DNA from 3 places in the Neobacillus sp. NPDC058068 genome. Region 3 is predicted to be linked to each of the others. Evidence: a T-box and tRNA genes for the amino acid it is inferred to sense, from the RefSeq annotation. Region 3 holds a T-box; the other regions hold tRNA genes.
The links. The T-box of region 3 lies ahead of ileS (isoleucine--tRNA ligase). A T-box ahead of a tRNA ligase gene usually reads a tRNA of that ligase, here a tRNA-Ile.

Region 1 (4,671 bases), on a different contig from region 3:
CGCTTCCGCCCAAGGAACCTCAATTAAAGAAATCGTGACATCAGCCCTTTTTTCAATATGATATTCCAGCATGCTCTCGTAATTCATTTTGTAAATATGGTCGCCTGACAGGATTAATACATAATCAGGCTGATATTGCTTTAAATAATTCATGTTCTGATAAATTGCACTTGCCGTCCCGGTATACCACTTTACTTCCGAAGACTCGCTATACGGCGGTAAAACAGTCACACCGCCATCTTTGCGATCAAGGTCCCAGGCGCTCCCAATTCCAATATAAGAGTTTAACAACAGCGGCTGGTATTGAGTAAGAACCCCTACCGTATCGATACCTGAATTGGTGCAATTACTCAACGTAAAATCGATAATTCTATATTTTCCCCCAAAGGGTACAGCCGGCTTCGCCAAATCCTTTGTCAGCGAATTAAGCCTGCTTCCTTTCCCCCCTGCTAACAGCATGGCTACGCACTTTTTCTTTGCCATTTCCTTTTCTCTCCTTTCGTTTGTTTACTGGTCTTATTATTTGAAAACCAAACGGGGGAATTGTTAAATTAATTGAATATGGCTGCCCATGAAATGGCTCTTCCATCGCCAAAATTGTTTTTTTATTTATCAATCCAGTCCCACCGTATTCTTCTTGATCACTAGTAAATATTTCTCGATATTCACCCGATTTAGGGACCCCAATCCGATAAACCGGATAGCTAATCGCTGTAAAGTTGCAAATAATGATGAGGCTATCTGCTTCTTTCTTCCCTTTCCGAATAAATGAGAAAATTGATTGATTGCTGTTGTTGGCGTCAATCCACTCAAATCCATCCTGTAAATGATCCAATTCATATAGTGCTTTTGAACGCTTATACAGTTTTATCAATACTTTTACATATGCATTTAGATTCTCGTGCATGCCATATTCCATTAAGTTCCAATCAAGTTGTTCTTTATCCTTCCATTCGGAAAACTGGCCAAATTCAAAGCCCATAAATAGTAGTTTCTTCCCGGGGTGCGCAAACATGTAACCTAGTAACAGTCTTAGCTGGGCAAATTTCTCCCGATAATCCCCCGGCATTTTATCTAGGAGCGACTTTTTCCCATGAACCACTTCATCGTGCGAAAATGGCAGCATAAAATTTTCTAAATAGGTATATAAAAGTGAAAAAGTGACTTTTGAATGAACCTCTGAGCGCAAAAATGGTGGAGTTTCCGCATATTCCAGCATGTCATTCATCCAGCCCATATTCCATTTATAATCAAACCCAAGCCCGCCGTACTGAACGGTGCCTGTTACTTGAGGGAAGTCGGTTGAATCCTCTCCTATCATTAAAAAATGCCGATCATACTCATGGACTTCCTTATTTAACTTTTTCAAAAAGTTAATTCCAAATGGATTTTCGCGTTTATTCCCAAAGGAATTAGGCCAATAAATGATATTAGCAACCGCATCCATCCGAAACCCATCAATATGAAAATAATCTATCCAAAAAAGTGCATTTGAGATGAGGAAGCTTTGTACCTCTCCCTTTCCAAGGTCAAAGTTCGCAGTACCCCATACTACATTTTCTCTATCTTCAGCATGGCTGTAAGAATAAATATGTGTTCCATCAAAGCGGTATAAACCATGCGAATCCTTGCAAAAATGTCCAGGAACCCAATCAAGAATGATACCAATCCCATGCTGATGACATTGGTCAATAAAGTATCTAAAGTCGTCAGGTGTACCATATCTGGATGTTGCTGAAAAGTAACCTGTCCCTTGGTATCCCCACGAATCGTCGAGCGGATGCTCGACAAGCGGCAATAATTCTATATGGGTAAAGCCATGCTCCACTACATATGGAATAATTTCTGTGGCCAATTCTTTATAGGACAGAAAGCTTCCGTCTGGTTTTTTTCGCCAAGATCCTAGATGGATTTCATAAATAACTACTGGCTCTGATAAAAGGTTCTGTTTTTCTCTTCGCTTCATCCAATTATCGTCTTCCCACTTATAACCGCTTAACGAATACACAACTGAAGCAGTATTTGGCCTTAATTCCGAATAAAATGCAAACGGATCTGCTTTTAAAAATTTTTCCCCTGTTTGTGAGAAAATTTCATACTTATAAAGCCTTCCTTCTAGTTCCTGGTTTAAAATTAGAATCCATACGCCTTCATCATTAACTTTTCGTAGTTCATATCCTTCACCATTCCAGTTATTAAAATCGCCCGTAAGCCGCACCTGGCTGGCATTAGGGGCCCATACGCAAAATCGTGTATAAACCTTGTCGGAATCCTTAAAGATATGAGCGCCAAAAAGCTGATGACTTTGAAAAAAATTCCCCTCGTGAAATAAGTGCAGCTGATAATCAGTCGGAAATATCGTGTTCACTGTCATGGCTCTCCTCATCCTCAATGAAAATATGTATTTCAAAGACCAATTATAAGTGCAAATGAAGCATATGCCTCGAAAAACTTTTTTATCTTTTCTGACAACAACCGATACAGGCTGTTATAATGAGGGGTTTTTCATCAAATTTCAGCACAGAACGACATATAATTTTGCAGCAATCGACATAATTCTATAAAGTTTTTTATAAAAATTTTTTAAAAATGCAGCAAAAAAATTATTTGATTTTTAATAAAAAAATAGTCTGAAATTAGTACATTTGAGGAAAATGTAAGCGGTACCAATACATCCGAGAAAATAGTTAAAAGAAAAATGCTATCTCGATATAATGTTATTATGTGAAAACAAACCAAAGATAAGGGAAATTTGGTGAGGAGTGATCTGGACAATCTAAAAAAGAATACAAAAAAACTGATGATAATTATCATCAGTTTTTTTGTATGACCCCTACGGGATTCGAACCCGTGTTACCGCCGTGAAAGGGCGGTGTCTTAACCGCTTGACCAAGGGGCCAAATATTTTATGGCGGAGAAGGAGGGATTTGAACCCTCGCGCCGGTTACCCGACCTACACCCTTAGCAGGGGCGCCTCTTCAGCCTCTTGAGTACTTCCCCATAAATGGCTCCGCAGGTAGGACTCGAACCTACGACCGATCGGTTAACAGCCGATAGCTCTACCACTGAGCTACTGCGGAATAAAAAAATAATGGGCCTAAATGGACTCGAACCATCGACCTCACGCTTATCAGGCGTGCGCTCTAACCAGCTGAGCTATAGGCCCATATTTTGGAGCGGGTGATGGGAATCGAACCCACTACATCAGCTTGGAAGGCTGAGGTTTTACCAGTAAACTACACCCGCATAAAATAATATGGGGCGACTGATGGGAATCGAACCCACGAATGCCTGAACCACAATCAGGTGCGTTAACCACTTCGCCACAATCGCCATAATAAGTACCTATTCAAATAAAAAATGGTGGCTCAGGACGGAATCGAACCGCCGACACAAGGATTTTCAGTCCTTTGCTCTACCGACTGAGCTACTGAGCCACTATAGTGGCGGTCTGGACGGGACTCGAACCCGCGACCTCCTGCGTGACAGGCAGGCATTCTAACCAACTGAACTACCAGACCGAATTGCGGGGACAGGATTTGAACCTGCGACCTTCGGGTTATGAGCCCGACGAGCTACCAGACTGCTCCACCCCGCGACAATAAAAGTTATAAGAATTCGTCCATGCTCTAAGCTTACATAGACTGTATCAATCTCAGAAAGCTTACTCAAGAAGCAGCTCGATTGATACAACTCGCAGATTATTCATTGAAGCAACGCTCGTTGCTCCACCCCGCGATAATAATAATAAAGACAATATGGAGGAGGAAGAGGGATTCGAACCCCCGCGCGGTATGACCCGCCTGTCGGTTTTCAAGACCGATCCCTTCAGCCAAACTTGGGTATTCCTCCGTAATAATATGAAGCTAATGGTGGACCTTGTAGGACTCGAACCTACGACCGGACGGTTATGAGCCGTCTGCTCTAACCAGCTGAGCTAAAGGTCCAAGTAGAATACAACTTTAAGATATTTGGTAGCGGCGGAGGGGATCGAACCCCCGACCTTACGGGTATGAACCGTACGCTCTAGCCAGCTGAGCTACACCGCCAAATATATAATTAAATCAAGGTGGAGCCTAGCGGGATCGAACCGCTGACCTCCTGCGTGCAAAGCAGGCGCTCTCCCAGCTGAGCTAAGGCCCCATAAAGAAGTAAGAAGAATGGTCGGGAAGACAGGATTCGAACCTGCGACCCCTTGGTCCCAAACCAAGTGCTCTACCAAGCTGAGCTACTTCCCGTTTATATGGCGCGCCCGGAAGAAGTCGAATCCACAACCTTCTGATCCGTAGTCAGACGCTCTATCCAATTGAGCTACGGGCGCATTATTATTTTAAATGGTGCCGAGGACCGGAATCGAACCGGTACGGTAGTCACCTACCGCAGGATTTTAAGTCCTGTGCGTCTGCCAGTTCCGCCACCCCGGCACTTTTGGAGCGGAAGACGGGATTCGAACCCGCGACCCCCACCTTGGCAAGGTGGTGTTCTACCACTGAACTACTTCCGCATTATAGATATTAATTGGTGCGGGTGAAGGGAGTCGAACCCCCACGCCTTGCGGCGCCAGATCCTAAGTCTGGTGCGTCTGCCAATTCCGCCACACCCGCATATTAATTTAAAATGGTGAGCCATGAAGGACTCGAACCTTCGACCCTCTGATTAAAAGTCAGATGC
Region 2 (4,671 bases), on a different contig from region 3:
ATTTTGCACATAAGTCTCGCTAACTGGCAGTAATCTTTCATTCAATAAACATTAAGACACCCATTAGTGGTTTTATCGTATATCAAGAATGTACGAGGAGACAGTCGTTCTAAATAATAACTGGGAGAAGGAGCCTGTCCACTCGTCCCATTAAATTTTTTACCATTCAATACACCCTATCTACACACCCCCATTCCCCTCCTAAATGTCGTATTTTCCTTCATGCTCGAAATCTTCAATTTGCTTTTCTGATTTTTTTGAAAAACGGGTACAAACCTAAAGCATGTCCTACCCTTGACACATATAAATACAGTACAAATCCACAACAGGGATAGATGGTAGGGAGGTAAAAATATGGATTAACTATAAAGAAGGTTTCTGTAACATCTATAGAATGATAAAAATCCCCAAAAGGAGATGGATGATTATTAAAACGATTAGCTTTGATAACACGTCATGTAGTGATGTATTATCAGCATGTTTTGATGAAAACTGGAAGCGTGAATTGACAAATGAACATGTAGTTTACACTGCTACTTCGTACAATGCGGAAGTAACACTGTATCTCCAAGGCGACTATAGTCAAGACCTTGTTTTCGATTATGGCAGCAAAATATTGGTCATGGGAAAGACCTATCATCTACCACCACACAAAGAATATCAATAAAAATGAATGTTCTTGGTTAAATAGTAGGGGGCAGATCTCCTGCTAACCTGCATTGAAAAAGCCATTCCGCTGCAAATGTTGGGAATGGCTTTTTCATTTTAACGTTCATTCTTTATAGTAAAATCGGGTATGAGCCAATAGATGAGCAATCCGGCAATGGTAGCGTAGGCGATACCGTTATGAGCATATCCAACTCCGATGATGAAGATAATCGCGACGATGACCAAATTTTTCATATTAGCCAGACTCACTTTTTCCTCAATGAGGTGACGGATTCCCATTGCAGCAATCATACCAAACAACAGGATACAGATGCCGCCCATCACTGCAACCGGAATGGATTGAATAACAGCTCCGACTTTAGCGAACAAGCCAAGAAGAATCGCAATAACAGCAGCGCCTTGAATGATCCTACTGGAAAACTGGCGTGTGATGGCTAGAACCCCGAGGTTTTCCGCGTAAGTTGTTTGTGCAGGTCCGCCGATGAAGCCCGAGATTAATGTTGCAATGCCATTCCCCCATAGGATGCTTGAAAAACCCGGATTCTTTGTCACATCTTTTCCTGTAATCTCATTTAGCACAAACATATGTCCAAGGTCTTCGATGATGGTAACCAGGGCTATCGGCGCCATTCCGAGGATTACGACCCAGGTGAATTCCGGCATGACAACATGCGGAAGAGCAAAAGTCGGTGCAGCTGCAATGGTATGAAAATCAACAAATCCACGCACCGCGGCATATGCATACCCTACTGCAAGACCGATGAGGAGCGGAAAGAGCCGGATTACCTTTGTGCCTGCAAGCGTTGCGATGACTGCTGCCAGAAGGCTGACGATAGCGACATCCCAATTGGTCGAAGCCATGCTGGTCACCGCCGTGGTTGCCAGCGAAAGACCGATAATACTTACAACAGGTCCGACGACAACTGCAGGAATTACCTTACGGACTTTTTCAAAACCGACAAAGGAAATGATCATAGATACAATGGCATAAACAATGGAAACGCTGATAAGACCTGCAACGGCTTGACCCGGTGAATGTAACTCCCCCACATACAATGCAAGCGGAGCAATAAAGGCGAAAGATGAACCTAGATACGTGGGAACCTTTCCGCGTGTAATAAGATGGAAAACCAAGGTTCCTAAACCACTGGCAATAAGTGCACTTCCTGGATCAAGGCCAGTTAGTGCCGGAACCAAAATTGTTGCACCAAACATCGCAAACAAATGCTGGAATGATAATGGGATTGCGCTTAAAAACTTTTTCAATCGTTTTCCCCCCTTTAATAGTTCCTTCATATATCATATATTTCTACTATTTATTTTTAGAATAAATTCGTAAAGTATTTTCTATATATTTTGACTTTTTAAAGCAGGGCTTCACCACAGAAAATGTAAGGGAATTTATCCTTCAATTGTATTGGGGAGAATTTTCAATTCTTTTTCATATTTTTTTGATATTTACTATGTCCATCTGTTAAACCAACAAGTTCAAATTCATTATTCTTATAAAAGTTATTTAATTTTATATTATCCGCAACACAATCTAACTGAAGATACTCTTTATCACTAATATTGTTTTGTATCAGAGCCAAAATACTTCTACCCATACCTTTCTTCATATATGGAGGAATAATGGCAAGTCTATGTAAATAAAACGATGTAGAGGAAATATCTTCTCCCCAAATATGCCTATCCCATTCACTTTGTTTTGATAAAAGTGTAAATGTAGCAACAATATCGTTATCTTTCAAAACAATATACGTTTCTTGATTAGATACCGCTTGTTCAATTTCTGCATCTTCACCGCCATCTAATAGAAACTTCCATTTGTTTATTTCATTATCTTTCATCCATAAAGCTATCTGTTTTAACATTTTTATTATTTTACTACTATCTTCATTGGTAGCAATTTTTATATTAAAACTTTCATCGTAATCCAAGTTCATTTTTTCCTCCTCATAGAGTACTAATTTTCTTTATTTATTCTTTACGTTTAAATACAACAAACTACTTTGAAATACCTGCATGTTAGTTAACTAAATCGATCGATTGTTTCCTAGACGACAAAAAAAGTAGAGATACTCTGATCTCTACTACTACGTTTTAAAAAATGACTCCGCAGGTAGGACTCGAACCTACGACCGATCGGTTAACAGCCGATAGCTCTACCACTGAGCTACTGCGGAATAATAAAAATATGATTTTATGATAATGGGCCTAAATGGACTCGAACCATCGACCTCACGCTTATCAGGCGTGCGCTCTAACCAGCTGAGCTATAGGCCCAAAGATAATGATTGGAGCGGGTGATGAGAATCGAACTCACATCATCAGCTTGGAAGGCTGAGGTTTTACCACTAAACTACACCCGCGTGCTTAAATTTGGAGGCAACACCCGGATTTGAACCGGGGATAAAGGTTTTGCAGACCTCTGCCTTACCACTTGGCTATGCTGCCACATTAAAAATTAATGGGGCGACTGATGGGAATCGAACCCACGAATGTCGGAACCACAATCCGATGCGTTAACCACTTCGCCACAATCGCCATAATGGTGGAGGGGGACGGATTCGAACCGCCGAACCCTGAGGGAGCGGATTTACAGTCCGCCGCGTTTAGCCACTTCGCTACCCCTCCATAAAAGGATATTTCATGTAAAGATGGCTCAGGACGGAATCGAACCGCCGACACAAGGATTTTCAGTCCTTTGCTCTACCGACTGAGCTACTGAGCCATTATCAACGGCATTTAATCTACCGGGATAAAAAAAATGGCGGTCCGGACGGGACTCGAACCCGCGACCTCCTGCGTGACAGGCAGGCATTCTAACCAACTGAACTACCGGACCATATTGCGGGGACAGGATTTGAACCTGCGACCTTCGGGTTATGAGCCCGACGAGCTACCAGACTGCTCCACCCCGCGATAATAGAAAGTAAATAATAAATAATATATGGAGGAGGAAGAGGGATTCGAACCCCCGCGCGGTATGACCCGCCTGTCGGTTTTCAAGACCGATCCCTTCAGCCAAACTTGGGTATTCCTCCAAATAAAATGGAGCCTAGCGGGATCGAACCGCTGACCTCCTGCGTGCAAAGCAGGCGCTCTCCCAGCTGAGCTAAGGCCCCGTGTTAATAATGTAATTTTCGACTGGTCGGGAAGACAGGATTCGAACCTGCGACCCCTTGGTCCCAAACCAAGTGCTCTACCAAGCTGAGCTACTTCCCGTAAAATAATGGCGCGCCCGAAAGGAGTCGAACCCATAACCTTCTGATCCGTAGTCAGACGCTCTATCCAATTGAGCTACGGGCGCATTCGTTTGAAAAATGGTGCCGAGGACCGGAATCGAACCGGTACGGTAGTCACCTACCGCAGGATTTTAAGTCCTGTGCGTCTGCCAGTTCCGCCACCCCGGCAATATTGGAGCGGAAGACGGGATTCGAACCCGCGACCCCCACCTTGGCAAGGTGGTGTTCTACCACTGAACTACTTCCGCATTTAAAAATGGTGCGGGTGAAGGGAGTCGAACCCCCACGCCTCGCGGCGCCAGATCCTAAGTCTGGTGCGTCTGCCAATTCCGCCACACCCGCAATATGAAAATGGTGAGCCATGAAGGACTCGAACCTTCGACCCTCTGATTAAAAGTCAGATGCTCTACCAACTGAGCTAATGGCTCGAAAAAAATGGTGCCGGCGAGAGGACTTGAACCCCCAACCTACTGATTACAAGTCAGTTGCTCTACCAATTGAGCTACCCCGGCATGTAGTTTGAAATAGGATGTTAAATAAAATTATGGTGGAGGATGACGGGATCGAACCGCCGACCCTCTGCTTGTAAGGCAGATGCTCTCCCAGCTGAGCTAATCCTCCATATGGTGACCCCTACGGGATTCGAACCCGTGTTACCGCCGTGAAAGGGCGGTGTCTTAACCGCTTGACCAAGGGGCCATAGTAATTTTCGACAAAACAATAGCCCCAAAAGGGGCTTAGCCTGGCAACGTCC
Region 3 (4,671 bases):
AAGACCGAAATTTAGATTTTGCTCCCTGTAAGGAACTGTCGATGGGAATGTCGGGCGATTTTCAAATTGCAATTGAAGAAGGGGCAACGATGGTAAGAATAGGTACAGCACTTGTCGGTGAAGATGGTTAGGAGTGAAAAAAATGACGATTAAATCGAAATTAAAAACATTTTTCTTTTTAGATGATGAATATAATGATAATAATGATGACAATGTAGAAGCGAGTGAACCAGTCAAACAAAGACAGCCGCAGCCTGTTAAAAACAAAAATGTTATTAGCCTCCAAAGTGTCCCAAAGTCATCAAATTCTACAAATTTTACTAATTCATTAAATGGTTCAAAGGTCATATTAGTGGAACCGCGTTCGTATTCAGAGTCAACGGATATTGCTGACCATTTAAAAAATCGCCGCGCTGTTGTCATAAACCTACAGCGGATTGATAATGAACAGGGCCGGCAAATTATTGACTTTATCAGCGGTGTTGTATATGCAATCGGCGGAGACATCCAAAAAATTGGCTTAAGTATATTTTTATGTACGCCTGATAATGTAGAGGTATCAGGGAATATTTCGGACCTAATTTCTGACCATGAAACACAAAATACGAGGTGGTAAGATAAATGGAATTTGTGTTTAGTCTATTACAACAAGTAATAAGAATTTATTCGTATGCCTTGATTGTGTACATCTTAATGTCATGGTTCCCGAATGCAAGGGAATCCTCGATTGGCCAATTTTTGGCTAGAATTTGCGAACCATATTTAGAACCATTTCGAAAAATCATTCCACCAATTGGGATGATGGATATTTCTCCAATTGTTGCGATCCTTGTTCTCAATCTTGCCATCGGTGGATTATACAGTGTATATGGTTGGCTGCTTCAGGTAATTTGAATATAGGTTGTGTGTTAATCAATGAACATTTATCAGCATTTCCGGCCAGAAGAACGGGACTTTATTGACCAAGTAATACAGTGGAAGAGTTATGTCGAGACCCAATATACACCAAAACTTACTGATTTTCTTGACCCTAGGGAGCAGCAAATAGTCAAAATGCTCATTGGCGAAAATGGCAATGTGAACTATCAGCTTTTTGGCGGCAGTCATGATCTAGAACGAAAAAGAGCCTTCCTCTACCCTGATTATTTGACTGCTAACGGTGATGATTTTCAAATTAGCCTTTTCGAAATTCACTATCCATCGAAGTTCGTGACAATTGAACATCGTCAGGTTTTGGGAACGCTTATGTCTTTAGGGCTCAAACGGGGGAAATTTGGCGACATTCTTATGAAAGATGAGAGAATACAATTTTTCGCGGCAAAGGAAGTTAATGAATATATTAAAAGCAATCTTGAATCAATTGGCAGGGCTGGTGTCAAGGTAATTGAAACAAGTAGCAATGAGGTAATATTAGCAAAAGAATTATGGCTAGAAACTGATTTAACAGTATCTTCTTTACGGTTGGATACTGTTATTTCTGGTATTTATCATCTATCCCGGCAAAAATCACAAACCCTTATTCAACAGGGGCTTGTGAAAGTAAACTGGACATTAATCGAAAACCCTTCGTTTTCTTGTGAGATCGGCGACATGATTTCTGTTCGCGGTCACGGTAGAGCAAAAATAATCGGGATTGATGGAAAAACCAAAAAAGAAAAATGGCGAATTATCGTTGGAAAGCAAAAATAATTCAATTTTTGTGCAGGATTTTTGAATAACGTGTCGAATATTTTTTTATACATATAAAAGTACAGTTCGTATGGAGGTGGCATCATGCCGTTAACGCCGTTAGATATTCATAATAAAGAGTTCAATAAAGGTTTTCGTGGGTACGATGAAGATGAAGTGAATGAATTTCTTGACCAGGTCATAAAGGATTATGAATTAGTCCTCAGAGAGAAAAAAGAAATAGAAGAACGCTTGAATGAAATGAAAGACCGTCTAGGCCATTTTGTGAATATTGAAGAAACGCTCAACAAATCAATTATTATTGCCCAAGAAGCGGGCGAAGATGTAAAGCGTAATGCCCAAAAGGAAGCAAAGCTGATTATTAAGGAAGCAGAGAAAAACGCGGACAGGATTGTCAACGAATCCTTATCTAAAGCGAGGAAAATAGCTCTTGAAATTGAAGATTTAAAGAAGCAGTCAAAAGTTTTCAGAACTCGTTTTAAAATGCTTATTGAAGCACAGCTGGATATGCTGAGCACTGATGATTGGGATCATTTATTAGAGTATGAAGTGGATGCAACAGAGTTAAAAATTCATCAAGAAGAAGATTCCTTAGCTTGACGAATCGGCATTATTTCGCATATAATTTTTGAATAAGTTAAATACGACAGACATGACGTTGACAGGGACAGTACAATTTTTCTAAAACTTTCTTAAGCGAGCCGGGGATGGTGAAAGCCTGGTAAAGTAGAAGAATTGGAAGATCACCCTCGAGTTCCGGACCGAATTCCATAACGGATAGTAGGCTCAGGCGTATTATTCACGTTACGAATGGTAAAGAGGATAGTACCGTTTTCGTTTCGTACTATTTATCAGGGTGGTACCGCGGGAATTAAACCTTCTCGTCCCTATTTAGGGATGAGAGGGTTTTTTTATTGTTCTAAATGGCTATTCTGTTAGATGATAGGATTACAGGAGGAAGAAAAAATGGAATACAAAGATACGTTATTAATGCCAAAAACTGAATTTCCGATGCGTGGGAACTTGCCGCAAAGAGAACCTGAGGTCCAGGCGAAATGGGAAGAAATGAATATTTATCAAAAGGTGCAAGAGCGGACGAAAGGACGTCAGATGTTTGTCCTCCATGATGGACCTCCATACGCGAACGGAGATATCCATATGGGCCATGCACTTAACAAAATTTTAAAAGATATGATTGTCCGCTATAAATCAATGAGCGGCTTCCATGCTCCATATGTTCCAGGCTGGGATACTCACGGGCTGCCGATTGAACAGGCTCTAACCAATAAAGGTGTTAAACGGAAAGAAATGACTGTGGCTGAATTCCGGGAGCTTTGTACGAAATATGCCCTCGAGCAAATTGATAATCAGCGCTCACAATTTAAACGTCTCGGAGTTCGTGGTGATTGGGAAAATCCTTATATTACCTTGAAGCCTGAATACGAAGCACAACAAATTAAAGTGTTTGGTGAAATGGCGAAAAAGGGCTATATTTACAAAGGCCTAAAGCCGGTTTATTGGTCCCCTTCAAGTGAATCTGCACTTGCTGAGGCAGAAATTGAATACCAAGATAAGCGTTCAGCATCCATCTATGTTGGCTTTAAGGTGAAAGACGGGAAAGGTGTCCTAGATACTGATACCCAAATTGTTATTTGGACAACAACACCTTGGACGATTCCGGCAAACTTAGGGATTTCTGTTCACCCTGACTTAACCTATGTGGTCGTTACCGCAAATGGTAACAAATTCTTAGTGGCTGAAGCCCTTCTTGAAGCAGTAACGAAGGAAATTGGCTGGGAAGATGCTGCGGTTGTCCAAAAGGTCAAAGGTGCGGAATTAGAACTGATTGTTGCGGCACATCCGTTATATGACCGTGATTCTTTAGTTATGTTAGGTGAACACGTTACGACAGACGCGGGTACAGGCTGTGTTCATACGGCTCCGGGTCACGGGGAGGATGACTTCTATGTTGGTCAAAAATACGGCCTGGAAGTACTTTGCCCTGTCGATGACAAAGGCGTAATGACCAGCGAGGCACCAGGCTTCGAAGGATTATTCTACGATACGGCAAACAAACCGATTGTGCAAGCCTTAGAAGAGGCGGATGCATTGTTAAAGCTTTCGTTTATTACGCACTCTTATCCGCACGATTGGAGAACGAAGAAGCCGGTTATTTTCCGTGCGACAGCACAATGGTTCGCATCAATTAAGGATTTCCGAAATGAATTATTGGAAGCCGTTAAAGAAACGAAATGGGTACCGGCCTGGGGTGAAACACGGTTATTCAATATGGTTCGCGACCGTGGCGATTGGTGTATTTCACGTCAACGGGTATGGGGTGTTCCAATCCCTGTTTTCTATGATGAAAATGGCAAAGAAATTATTACCGATGAAACAATCGAACATGTGTCAAATTTATTCCGTGAATTTGGATCAAATATTTGGTTTGAACGTGAAGCCAAGGATTTACTTCCTGAAGGATTTACCCATCCTGGAAGTCCTAACGGAACATTTACAAAAGAAACAGATATCATGGATGTTTGGTTTGATTCCGGTTCCTCCCATCAAGCTGTTTTGCTTGAAAGAGAAGATTTAGTTCGTCCTGCGGATCTTTATCTTGAAGGTTCTGACCAATATCGCGGCTGGTTTAATTCGTCTTTATCCACTGCTGTTGCCGTAACAGGTGAAGCGCCGTATAAAGGAGTATTAAGCCACGGTTTTGCCCTTGATGGTGAAGGCAGAAAAATGAGTAAATCGATTGGAAATGTCGTTGTACCGGCGAAGGTTATGAACCAATTAGGCGCCGATATTTTACGTCTTTGGGTAGCGTCCGTTGATTATCAAGCGGATGTTCGTGTCTCTGATGCCATCCTGAAACAGGTTGCCGAAGTATATCGTAAGATCCGTAATACCTTCCGTTTCTTACTTGGAAACTTAGCTGACTTTGATCCGGCAGTGAATAGGGTTGCTTATGAAGATTTA

Region 1: it has a tRNA-Ile gene. The T-box ahead of ileS (isoleucine--tRNA ligase) is inferred to sense a tRNA for this amino acid. The anticodon was not compared.
Region 2: it has a tRNA-Ile gene. The T-box ahead of ileS (isoleucine--tRNA ligase) is inferred to sense a tRNA for this amino acid. The anticodon was not compared.

The regions. Positions count from the first base shown of each region.
Region 1 covers NZ_JBHVSI010000017.1:445-5,115, reverse strand. The annotation lists gene ACFVSW_RS19220 (glucose-1-phosphate adenylyltransferase) at 1-483, opposite strand, end outside; gene glgB (1,4-alpha-glucan branching protein GlgB) at 425-2,374, opposite strand; tRNA gene ACFVSW_RS19210 (tRNA-Glu) at 2,828-2,899, opposite strand; tRNA gene ACFVSW_RS19205 (tRNA-Ser) at 2,910-3,000, opposite strand; tRNA gene ACFVSW_RS19200 (tRNA-Asn) at 3,006-3,080, opposite strand; tRNA gene ACFVSW_RS19195 (tRNA-Ile) at 3,093-3,166, opposite strand; tRNA gene ACFVSW_RS19190 (tRNA-Gly) at 3,173-3,246, opposite strand; tRNA gene ACFVSW_RS19185 (tRNA-His) at 3,258-3,333, opposite strand; tRNA gene ACFVSW_RS19180 (tRNA-Phe) at 3,362-3,437, opposite strand; tRNA gene ACFVSW_RS19175 (tRNA-Asp) at 3,445-3,521, opposite strand; tRNA gene ACFVSW_RS19170 (tRNA-Met) at 3,525-3,598, opposite strand; tRNA gene ACFVSW_RS19165 (tRNA-Ser) at 3,760-3,852, opposite strand; tRNA gene ACFVSW_RS19160 (tRNA-Ile) at 3,871-3,947, opposite strand; tRNA gene ACFVSW_RS19155 (tRNA-Met) at 3,973-4,049, opposite strand; tRNA gene ACFVSW_RS19150 (tRNA-Ala) at 4,071-4,143, opposite strand; tRNA gene ACFVSW_RS19145 (tRNA-Pro) at 4,162-4,238, opposite strand; tRNA gene ACFVSW_RS19140 (tRNA-Arg) at 4,245-4,321, opposite strand; tRNA gene ACFVSW_RS19135 (tRNA-Leu) at 4,336-4,424, opposite strand; tRNA gene ACFVSW_RS19130 (tRNA-Gly) at 4,430-4,504, opposite strand; tRNA gene ACFVSW_RS19125 (tRNA-Leu) at 4,520-4,604, opposite strand; tRNA gene ACFVSW_RS19120 (tRNA-Lys) at 4,619-4,671, opposite strand, start outside.
Region 2 covers NZ_JBHVSI010000016.1:82-4,752, reverse strand. The annotation lists gene ACFVSW_RS18390 (hypothetical protein) at 506-667, shown strand; gene ACFVSW_RS18385 (uracil-xanthine permease family protein) at 766-1,935, opposite strand; gene ACFVSW_RS18380 (GNAT family N-acetyltransferase) at 2,100-2,615, opposite strand; tRNA gene ACFVSW_RS18375 (tRNA-Asn) at 2,784-2,855, opposite strand; tRNA gene ACFVSW_RS18370 (tRNA-Ile) at 2,882-2,955, opposite strand; tRNA gene ACFVSW_RS18365 (tRNA-Gly) at 2,968-3,041, opposite strand; tRNA gene ACFVSW_RS18360 (tRNA-Cys) at 3,053-3,126, opposite strand; tRNA gene ACFVSW_RS18355 (tRNA-His) at 3,141-3,216, opposite strand; tRNA gene ACFVSW_RS18350 (tRNA-Tyr) at 3,222-3,306, opposite strand; tRNA gene ACFVSW_RS18345 (tRNA-Phe) at 3,331-3,403, opposite strand; tRNA gene ACFVSW_RS18340 (tRNA-Asp) at 3,441-3,517, opposite strand; tRNA gene ACFVSW_RS18335 (tRNA-Met) at 3,521-3,594, opposite strand; tRNA gene ACFVSW_RS18330 (tRNA-Ser) at 3,624-3,716, opposite strand; tRNA gene ACFVSW_RS18325 (tRNA-Ala) at 3,725-3,797, opposite strand; tRNA gene ACFVSW_RS18320 (tRNA-Pro) at 3,821-3,897, opposite strand; tRNA gene ACFVSW_RS18315 (tRNA-Arg) at 3,906-3,982, opposite strand; tRNA gene ACFVSW_RS18310 (tRNA-Leu) at 3,997-4,085, opposite strand; tRNA gene ACFVSW_RS18305 (tRNA-Gly) at 4,091-4,165, opposite strand; tRNA gene ACFVSW_RS18300 (tRNA-Leu) at 4,175-4,259, opposite strand; tRNA gene ACFVSW_RS18295 (tRNA-Lys) at 4,270-4,345, opposite strand; tRNA gene ACFVSW_RS18290 (tRNA-Thr) at 4,354-4,429, opposite strand; tRNA gene ACFVSW_RS18285 (tRNA-Val) at 4,463-4,538, opposite strand; tRNA gene ACFVSW_RS18280 (tRNA-Glu) at 4,542-4,616, opposite strand; partial or broken rRNA gene rrf (5S ribosomal RNA) at 4,658-4,671, opposite strand, start outside.
Region 3 covers NZ_JBHVSI010000002.1:39,430-44,100, reverse strand. The annotation lists gene ACFVSW_RS02405 (YggS family pyridoxal phosphate-dependent enzyme) at 1-131, shown strand, start outside; gene ACFVSW_RS02400 (cell division protein SepF) at 143-616, shown strand; gene ACFVSW_RS02395 (YggT family protein) at 622-894, shown strand; gene ACFVSW_RS02390 (YlmH family RNA-binding protein) at 916-1,689, shown strand; gene ACFVSW_RS02385 (DivIVA domain-containing protein) at 1,774-2,289, shown strand; T-box leader at 2,339-2,581, shown strand; gene ileS (isoleucine--tRNA ligase) at 2,656-4,671, shown strand, end outside.